One region of the Isoptericola sp. b515 genome, then DNA from elsewhere that is predicted to be linked to it. Evidence: riboswitches for the same ligand, from Rfam matches in the RefSeq annotation. Region 1 holds a riboswitch; each other region holds the start of a gene.
What was found. A riboswitch is a leader RNA that binds a small molecule or an ion and turns the genes downstream of it on or off. The one in region 1 is predicted to bind cyclic di-AMP.
Positions count from the first base shown of each region.

Region 2: linked by a shared signal. The riboswitch ahead of Q6350_RS02755 (C40 family peptidase) and the one ahead of Q6350_RS13160 (C40 family peptidase) in region 1 are both predicted to bind cyclic di-AMP.
Region 3: linked by a shared signal. The riboswitch ahead of Q6350_RS04930 (D-alanyl-D-alanine carboxypeptidase family protein) and the one ahead of Q6350_RS13160 (C40 family peptidase) in region 1 are both predicted to bind cyclic di-AMP.

Region 1 is NZ_JAUQYR010000004.1:257,604-260,865, reverse strand. Features, by position in the region: gene Q6350_RS13165 (universal stress protein) at 1-302, opposite strand, end outside; gene Q6350_RS13160 (C40 family peptidase) at 504-1,352, opposite strand; cyclic di-AMP (ydaO/yuaA leader) riboswitch at 1,355-1,519, opposite strand; gene Q6350_RS13155 (C40 family peptidase) at 1,783-2,580, opposite strand; cyclic di-AMP (ydaO/yuaA leader) riboswitch at 2,583-2,746, opposite strand; gene Q6350_RS13150 (metal-dependent transcriptional regulator) at 2,882-3,262, opposite strand, start outside.
Region 2 is NZ_JAUQYR010000001.1:583,578-586,839, forward strand. Features, by position in the region: gene Q6350_RS02745 (anaerobic ribonucleoside-triphosphate reductase activating protein) at 1-261, shown strand, start outside; gene Q6350_RS02750 (septum formation family protein) at 308-1,000, shown strand; cyclic di-AMP (ydaO/yuaA leader) riboswitch at 1,295-1,438, shown strand; gene Q6350_RS02755 (C40 family peptidase) at 1,443-2,786, shown strand; gene clpB (ATP-dependent chaperone ClpB) at 2,869-3,262, opposite strand, start outside.
Region 3 is NZ_JAUQYR010000001.1:1,085,592-1,088,853, forward strand. Features, by position in the region: gene gtfA (sucrose phosphorylase) at 1-447, shown strand, start outside; gene Q6350_RS04930 (D-alanyl-D-alanine carboxypeptidase family protein) at 460-1,401, opposite strand; cyclic di-AMP (ydaO/yuaA leader) riboswitch at 1,421-1,587, opposite strand; gene Q6350_RS04935 (ketopantoate reductase family protein) at 1,728-2,678, shown strand; gene Q6350_RS04940 (acyl-CoA dehydrogenase family protein) at 2,751-3,262, shown strand, end outside.

The DNA of each region.
Region 1 (3,262 bases):
ATCTCGACGAGCACCCCGGCGGCGTCCCCGGTGGCGACCGTCCCCGTGACCGGGACGCCGATCCCCTCGACCCTTGCCGTGGCCTCGGACAGCACCGCCTTGGCCCCCTCGGCGATCGCGGTGTCGTCGAGGGCCGCGTAGCCGCCGTCCAGGGAGGCGGCCGTGAAGGACGGCAACGAGTAGCTGCACACGACGTGCAGGCTCCACCCGACACGTGCCGCGTACGCCGCGGCCCAGTCCAGGGCGTGCATGCTCGCGTCGGAACCGTCGACCCCCACCAGGACGACCTCAGGACGTGTCATCTCGCGCCTCCCGTCTGCGTCCGGACCTCGCCGTCCGGCATCCGCCTGGTTCAAGCCTAACGAAAGCGCCCCGCAAGACGCAGCAAAGGCCGCCCGGCGACACCGCGTGGCGCGCTCGGGGGCCGGGCCGTGCCCGGACGCACGACGCCCCGGCACTCACGAGGAGTGCCGGGGCGTCGGGGCGGACGGTCGAGGCGTCGGTCAGCCGGTGACCCGCAGGAAGGTCGGGCTGGACTGCCAGAGGCTGGACTGGCGGACGGTCCAGCCGCCGGGGCGCGTGGCCTCGATCTGCTGGCCGTTGCCGATGTAGATCGAGATGTGCCCCGGGGACCAGATGAGGTCGCCCGGCTGCGCCGACGACTGCGAGATCTGCGTCGTGTTGGACGCGCTGAGGATCGCGCTCGAGGAGTGCGGCAGCGAGACGCCGACCTGCGCGTACACGTAGGTCACCAGGCCCGAGCAGTCGAACCCGGACGGCGAGGCGCCGCCGACGACGTACGGCGTGCCGAGGTAGCGGGCCGCGATGGACACGACCTGCGAACCCCGCGAGCTGTCGGCCGTCGGCGTCGAGGAGCTGGAGCTGGAGCTCTCGGTCGTGCTCGACGAGGACGAGGACGACGACGAGGACGAGCTCGACGTCGACGTCGACGTGGGCTCCCGCTCGGCGGAGCGCGAGGTGGTCGTCTCGCGCACGGGCTCCGGCTCGGGCTCGGGCTCGGGCGCCGCCTTGATGTCCGCCTTCTCGGCGATCTTCGGCGTCACGCGCTCGACCTGGACCTTGGCACCGGAGTCGACGGTGACCACGGGCGCGGACTCCAGGGCCTCGCGGGCCTGGTCGGTCAGCGAACCGAGGTCCACGGTGCTCAGCTTCTTGGCCGCGTCCGAGTCCACGGGCGCGGCGTGCGCGGCGGTGGCGCCACCGATCGTGGAGACCAGCAGACCGCCGGCGGTGGCCATCACGGCAGCACGACGGCTCGCGGCTGCAGATGGTGCGGTGATGGGGCGGCGGGCGGCCAGGTGCCGACCGCGCGTCGTGGTGCGTGCGTTCACGTGTTCCCTCTCCTGTCCGCCTACGAAGTCAGCTGTCGGGTTCGGGTGGGAGAAATCACCCGGCCCCACGGTTCGGACGAACCGTGGGACTTCACCCCGAGGACACCGTGTCCGGTGCCCGAGAGTGGGTCCCCCGCCCCTGCCTAGGGTCTCGGTTCCCGACCGGCGGCAGGGCTCGGCGTCCGGTCGAGGTCCGGCAGACTGCTCCACCGGACGCGAGAACGGTATCTGATACACGCCCCGATGTCACGTTTCGATCACGATCTGCGGCGATACACGTCCGAGGGGCCCCGCAGAGGGCACTGCGCCCCCCGCTGAGTCCCTCGAGGGGTGTCCGGCGTCCGGGACCCCCGGGAGCACCTCGCGGCACGACAGAGGGCCCTGCCGCGCTCTGCGCGCGACAGGGCCCTCGGCACGAGGTGCCGGCGTCTCAGCCGACTCGGATGAAGGTCGGGTTGGACTGCCAGATGTTCCGGAACTGGATCGTCTTGCCCGGACGCGGGGCGTCGATCTGCGTGTTGCCACCCGCGTAGATGGAGATGTGGCCCGGGGTCCAGATGAGGTCGCCCGGCTGCGCGGCGGAGCGGGAGACCACGCTGCCGGCGTAGCGCTGGTCCGAGGACGACCGCGGCAGCGAGATACCGGCCTGGGCGTACACGTACTGGGTGAACCCGGAGCAGTCGAAGCCGGACGGCGTGGTGCCACCGGAGACGTACGGGACGCCCACGTAGCGCGAGGCGATGGAGACGATCGTCGACCCGACGGCGGAGTCCGGCACGGCCGTGGTGGCCGAGGAGGACGTCGTCGTCGAGGAGGAGGAGGACGAGCTCGAGAGCGACTCGCGCTCGGAGGAGCGCGACGGCGCCGCCTCGCGCACGGGCTCCGGCTCGGGCTCCGGCGCGGCCTTGATGTCCGCCCGCTCGACGATCGTGGGCGTCACGCGCTCGACCTGGACCTTGGCCTCGGCGTCGACGGTGACCACCGGGGCCGCCTCGAGCGCCTGGCGCGCCTGGTCGGTCAGCGCACCCAGGTCCACGGTGCTCAGCTTCTTGGCCGCGTCCGCGTCCACCGGCGCCGCGTGGGCGGCGCTCGCGCCACCGATCGTGGAGACCAGGAGACCACCGGCGGTCGCCACCACAGCAGCCCGACGGCCTGCGGCCGCGGAGGGGGCCGCCATCATGGGGCGGCGTGCGGCGCGGTGCTTACCGCGCATGCTGCGAGCAGTCACGTTCAACCTCTCCGTTCGCCTACGAGGTCAGCTGTCGGGTTCGGGTGGGAGAAAACACCCGGCCCCGCGGTCCGTACGAACCGTGGGACTTCACCCCGAGGACACCGTCACCGGTGCCCGAATCGTGGGTCCCCCGCCCCTGTCGTGCGGTCATCCGTGGGAACCAGGACGGTGACAGGGTTAGGCGCCCGTCCCGGTACTCGCGCGAGACACCCGCGCGAGCGAGTCTGACCGTACCGGAACCTCCCCGCCGATGTCACGCTCCGGTCACGTCTCGCGTCCGATGCGTCGCGTCGAGATCTCAGCGGGCTGCGACGAAGAGGTGCTTGGCCAGCTCCTCCGGCAGCTCCAGGGCACCGTCACCGTCGACCAGACGGACGACGAAGTCGTCGCCGGCGCGCTCCACCTCGATGCTCGCGCCCGGGAAGAGGCCCGCGTCGGACAGCCGCAGGAGGAACTCGTCGTCGACCTGGACCGGCTCGGCGATGCGGCGCAGCACGACCGTCGCGGAGGCGTCGGCCCCGGACTCCAGGTACAGCGGCAGGGACTGCACGCCTTCGAGGAACGGCAGCTCCTCGTACTGCTCCCCCAGCTCCGACAGCCCCGGGATCGGGTTGCCGTACGGGTCGTGGTGCGGGTGGTCGAGCAGGGTCACCAGCCGACGCTCGACGAGGTCGCTCAT
Region 2 (3,262 bases), on a different contig from region 1:
TGGGAGTCGGCCCGGCTCGTGGTCGAGTCCGGGGTCGACCACGAGATCCGCACCACCGTCGACCCCACCGTGCACACCCGCGAGGACGTCCTGGCGATCGGCGCGCGCCTCACCGCGCTCGGCGTCCGCCGGTGGGTGCTGCAGGAGGCGCGACCGGACGGCGCACGGGCCGGGTGGGTGCGCCGCCTGGACCGCCGACGGCTGTCCGACGTGCTGCGCGAGGACGACCTGCCGGGCGTCGAGCGCCGCGTGGGGGTCTGAACCGCCCGGACCCGGAAGGAGCGCCCGGCTCGGTAGGTTGGCTCCCATGACCGAGCGCCCCGAGGACGACCTCTCCTTCGCCTCGCCCGGCCCGGAGGCGTCCGGCCCCGCCCCGGACGGGACGCGGGGTCCGGCCCGTCCCTCCCCCGGCCCGGCACCGACGGGCGCGTCGGACCGCCGGCCGGTGGACCCCGGGGCCCGCTGGGGCGCCCCCGGACCCACGCCGGCCGAGCGCGCCGCGGCGCGGCGCCGGGCCCGGATCTGGGTGCTGTCGGTCCTCGCCCTGATCCTGCTCGTGGTCGGCGGCGCCGTGGGGGCCTCCTACCTGACGACGAGCACGCGCGAGGAGGCGTGGGAACCCGTCGCGGCCGACGTCACCGCGCCGCAGACCGTCAACGCCGTGCAGCTCGTCCTCGGCTCGTGCCTCGCCGAGGCCCCGACCGACGGCGCCGTGGGACGCGTCGAGGTGGTGCCGTGCGGCGAGCCGCACGCGGCCGAGGTGGTCGGGCGCACCGACGCGTCGGCGGACGCCGTCTGGCCCGGCGCGGACGAGGCCGCGGCCCGCACCGCGCGGGGCTGCACCCCGGACCTCCTGGGCCCGCAGGCGCGCGCGGACGACTCCACACGGGTCGAGCTGGTGGTCTGGGCGCCGAGCGAGGAGTCCTGGGCCGCCGGGGACCGCACGGGGCTGTGCGTGGCCGTCGTGGACGGCACGCGGACCGGCTCGCTCCTGGACTGAGCGGCCGGGAACGTCATCGGATCGGTGCCCGATCTTCACCTCCCCGGCACCCCGGATGGGTCGATCGCCCGATCCCGGCCCTCGGTCGACGGCCGTTTCCGACGGTTCCGGCGTGCCGTGTCCGTCATGTCGGACAGCGTCCCGCCGCCGGATCCCTTCACACCGCCTCCACCATCGGCGCAGGAGGTGACCGTTATCTGACCGTGACCTCCGACCGTTTCGGGGCTAGCGTCCTGTCGTCGCCCGGAGACCGGGCGGCGACCGGCCCGGTGCCCAGTGCTGCCGACGGGACGGCCCACCGGAGCACCGACGGCAGCAGCGGGAGACCCAGGTTCTTCGGGTGACGTCAGCGCCACCCTCGGGGTGAAGCCGTCCATCGGCGGCAGGCCACCACTTCTCGGCCTAACCCGACAGCTCATCTCGCCGGCTGGAGGAGTACCCCATGTCCACACCCTCGCTGGATGCTGCGCGCCCGCAGGGTGCCGTGCGCACCCCCAGGAAACGCCACGCCGCCGTCGCCATGACGCTCACGGCGGCCCTCGCCGGCGGCACGCTGGTCGCCGGCGCCGGATCGGCCGCCGCCGACGACGCGCTCACGACCACCACGGACGAGACCGTCGCCGACGAGACCACCTCGGCCGGCACGACCACCACGGACGCGACCGACACGTCGGTCTCCGACGGCACCGCGACCCCGACGCCGGAACCCGTCGTCGAGGACACCGCGTCGCCCGAGCCGACGACCACCACGGACGGGACGACCACGACGCCGACCGAGGAACCGGCCGCCGAGGACACCGGCACCGCCACCGAGGAGCCCGTCGTCGTGAGCACGACGCCCGACGTCTCGGTGTCGAAGTCCCGCAGCACCGGCCGCAAGGGACAGGGCCACACCCGCCCCCGCTACACGGTCCGCGCGACCGCGGACGGCGAGGCGTTCGCCGGCCGGGTCCGGCTCTACGTCCAGGGCACCAAGGTCGCGGTCAAGAGCCTCGACGGGGACGGCACGATCCACTTCCGCCCCGGGTTCTCCCACTACGACGTCGGCCGCAACGGCATCCGCGTCGTCGTCGCGCCGGCCGCCTCCACCGGGTTGGAGCAGGTGACGAAGCACCGCAGGGTGTGGATCAAGCCCAAGGCGACGACCAACATGTACGTCTCCAAGAGCCGTCACACGGCCACGAAGGGCAAGTGGCACACCCGCCCGAAGTACACGGTGAAGCTGCGCAAGTGGGGCGAGCCCGTCCAGGGCCGCGTGCGCCTGTTCATCTCCGGCGACAAGGTCGCCGTGAAGAAGACCAACAAGTACGGGGTCGTCCGGTTCCGGCCGGGGCTCGGCAAGTACGACCTGGGCAAGAACAGGATCCGCGTCGTCGGGGTGCCGGCCCGGGCCGAGGGACTCAAGAAGTCGACCAAGTACCGGAAGGTCCACGTCAAGCCGAAGATGACCCGCGGCCAGAAGGTCGTCCGGGTCGCCCACAACTACATCGGGCACCGGTACTCGTGGGGCGGCACGTCGCCCGCCACCGGGTTCGACTGCTCGGGGTTCACGTCCTACGTGTACAAGAAGGCGATCGGCAAGACCCTGCCGCGCTCGTCGTCGGCCCAGGCCTCTCTCGGCACGCGCGTCTCGCGCAGCAACGCCCGGCAGGGCGACCTGGTCTACTCGCCGGGGCACATCGGGATCTACGCCGGCAACGGCCGGATCATCGAGTCGGCCCGTCCGGGCGTCGGCGTGGTGAAGCGCCAGATCTGGCAGAGCAGCCCGCGGTTCATCCGCATCTGACCGGCACCGGTCCGGGCGCCGCGAGCGCCCGACGGCCCCGCCTTCCGCACGGAGGGCGGGGCCGTCGTCGTCCCGGCGACGATCAGGCCAGCGAGAGCCCCTCGGCACCCTCGACGCGGTCGACGACGACGGTGTCCCCGTCGGCCGTCTCGCCGGACAGCAGCCGGCGGGCCAGCCGGTCGCCGATCTCGCGCTGGACGAGCCGCCGCAGCGGGCGGGCGCCGTAGGCGGGGTCGTACCCCTCGACCGCCAGCCACCGGCGGGCGGACGGCGTCACGTCGAGCGTGATGCGCCGGTCGGCCAGCCGCTGGGCGAGCGCCGCGACCTGCAGCTCGACGATCCGTCCCAGCTCGTCGAGGGACAGCGCGTCGAAGAGGACCACGTCGTCCAGCCGGTTGAGGAACTCGGGCTTGAAGGCCGTGCGCACCGCCGTCATGACGCTCTCGCGCTTGGCCTCCTGGTCCATCACCGGGTCG
Region 3 (3,262 bases), on a different contig from region 1:
GACGACGCGCGCTACCTCGCCGCGCGAGCGCTCCAGCTCTTCACGCCCGGCATCCCGCAGGTCTACTACGTCGGCCTGCTGGCGGGGGAGAACGACGTCGAGCTCCTGCAGCGCACGGGCGTGGGGCGGGACATCAACCGCCACCACTACACGGCGGAGGAGATCGACGCCGCACTCGACACGCCGGTGGTGCGGCGGATGCTGGCCCTGTGCCGGTTCCGCAACACGTTCCCGGCGTTCGACGGCGACGTCGACGCGACGCTCGACGGCACGGTGCTGAGCATGGAGCGCCGCGGCGTCGAGGTGCCCGACGCCGTCGCCGTCCTCGAGGTCGACCTGGCCAGCGGTGTCGGGACCCTGACCTGGTCCTCCGGCGGGCGGGGCGAGGCGTCGGTCGACCTCGCCGCCTTCACCCCGGACGACCTCGGCGGCCCGGTGGGGCACTGAGACCGTCCGGTCTCAGCCGCCCATCTCGGTGACGGCGTCCGTGTACTCCCAGTGCCACGGCTCGTACTTGTCGTAGATCGCCCAGTCGGGGTTGTCCCAGCCGTAGGCCGGGGCGTTCGCGCGGAGCCAGTCGTAGCGGCTGCCGGAGTACGTCTCCGGGCAGAGGTCCACGGCCAGACCCCACCCGTGGTTCGAGGTGCCGGGCGTGGCGGCCAGGTACCCCTTGGCCTCCTTGGTCGCGACCTGCGACGAGTAGCTCCGGTAACCGTCGGTGATGCACATGTTCTCGCCGAAGACCACGCGGTAGGCCAGGTTGAGCCGGGCGAGGGCGACGCCGGCGTCGGCGCGGATCCGCGTCGTGCCGTCCCACAGGGTGCACATCTCGCTCTCGGGGATGTACCCGTTGGACCCGGTGCCGCTGGCGTAGCCGTCGCAGCCGGGCAGCGGCGGCGGCGGGGGCTCGGGTGCCGCCTCGACCGACAGGGCGACCTTCTCCGCGGACAGCGTGGCGTCCGCCGGCACGACGGTGCCGCCGACCGAGCCACCGGCCGCGCGGGACGTCGTCGGCGCGGCCCGGTCGGCGTTCCGGGAGGCGGCCTGGCCACGGTCGGCGAGCAGGGCCGCCTGCTTCGCGGCGCTCGTCACGGCCGCGAGGTCGGCGGCGGCGTCACCCGGGGCGCGGACGCCGGAGGGCGCGGCCTCCGGGCTCGTGGCGCGCGGCAGCTCGGTCGTGCCGGAGGCCACGGCCATGCCGGTCGTGGTCGCCATCGTGACCGCGAGGCCCAGGCCGATGCTCAGCGGCCAGCTGGTGGGCGCGAGCGAGGACCAGGTGGGGCCGGTGCGGCGGCGTCGGGCCGCGTGGCTCGCGGTGTGTCGTCCCTTGGCACGTGCCCTCGTGGGTGCGGGTCGTGCGGTCGCGTCGGGGAGCGCGGGCAGGTCGCGCGTGTGCCTCATCGGGCGGTGCGGGGTCGCATCGAACATTCTCCTGGCGCCTGCGGGGTTAGCTGTCGGGTTCGGGTCGGAGACTGACCCGGCCGGCAGGGCGTCCCTGCGCGGCTTCACCCCGAGGGCACCGCGGTGCCCGAGAGTGGGTCCCCCGTCCCTGTCGTTCGTGTCGTCCGGCTCCGGGGCGGTGACAGGGCTCGGCGCCCGCCTCGGACATCTCACCTGGGGTGTGAGCTGCCTGGACACTATCCCTCCCGCCGCGAGTTGTCACGGGTAGATCACGGGTGCGCTACGTTGACCAACCTCTGACCCGATTCGCAGGAAGAAGGTGGACGATGGCGGAACGGACGTCACGTCGTTCGACGATCGCCGTGCTGGGCCCGGGGGGCGTCGGCGGGCTGGTGGGAGCGCTGGCCGCCCGGGCGGGCCATCGCGTGATCGTCCTGGCCGGCCCCGAGACGGCGTCGACCCTCCGTTCCGACGGCCTCCGCGTCACCAGCGGCTTCTTCGGGGACTTCTCGGCCGAGGTCGAGGCGGACACCGAGCTGCGCGAGCCGGTCGACCTGTGCCTGGTCGCCGTCAAGCACCCGTCGCTGCCGGAGGCCCTGGACCGGGTCCCCGCCGAGCACGTCGCCGCCGGGCTCGTCGTGCCGCTGCTCAACGGGGTCGAGCACGTCGCCGCCCTGCGTGAGCGGTTCGCGCCGGCGTCCGTCGCCGCCGGTGTCATCCGCGTCGAGTCCACCCGGACCGCTCCCGGGCGCATCGTGCACGGCAGCCCCTTCGTCGAGGTGGACCTGGCCAGCAGCACCGCGCCCGCCGACCGGCTCGAGGCCGCGGCGACGATCCTGCGGGACGCGGGGGTCACCACGCTGGTCCGCGACGACGAGGGGGCGATGCTGTGGGGCAAGCTCGGGCTCCTCGCGCCCTTCGCACTGCTGACGACCTACCACGGGGAGCCGATCGGGACGCTCCGGACCGAGCGTCGCGACACCCTCGCGGCGCTCGTCGCGGAGGTCGCCGCGATCGGCCGGGCCGGCGGCGGTCCCGACACCAGCCAGACGGCCCTGCGCTTCTACGACACGTTCCCGCCCGAGGCGCGCTCGTCCATGCAGCGTGACGCCGAGGCCGGGCGGCCCCTGGAGCTCGACGCCATCGGCGGTGCCGTGCTGCGGGCCGCCGACCGGCACGAGGTCCCCGCGCCCCTCACCCGGCGGCTGGTGACCGAGCTCGGCCGGTCCTCGACCTCGTCACCGGGCGCCTCGACGGGAGCCGGCGCCACCGGGTAGCGAGCAGGTGCCCTGGGGGGACATCCTGGAGCCGGCCCCTCGAGGACGAGGTCGACGACGACGGAGGATCCCATGACCGCGAGTCCGCCCGCCACGACCCCGGACGTCGCGACGCCGGACCCCGCGCAGCGCCACCCGGCACCGCGCACCACCCACCAGGTCGTGAACCAGCCGCCGGAACGCGTCGACGTCAACGAGTACCTGGACTTCCCGGTGCTGCGCGAGGCGGTGCACGCTTTCGGCGGCGACTGGGGCGAGGAGCGACTGGTCGAGGCCGGGGCGCACGTCGGGACCACGGCGTTCCAGCACGCGGCCGAGCGGGCGAACACCCACGAGCCGGTGCTGCACACCCACGACCGGCGTGGCCGCCGCCTCGACGAGGTCGAGTACCACCCCGCGTACCACGAGGTGCTCGCCGCCGCCGTCGAGCGCGGGGCGCACACCGGCGCCTGGGCGGAGCCGGGACCCGGGGCGAACGTCGTGCGCGGCGCCGTCTTCTCGCTGTTCTCGCAGGTCGAGCCCGGCCATGCGTGCCCCGTCTCGATGACGCACGCGGCCGTGCCCTCCCTGCGGCACGCGCCGGA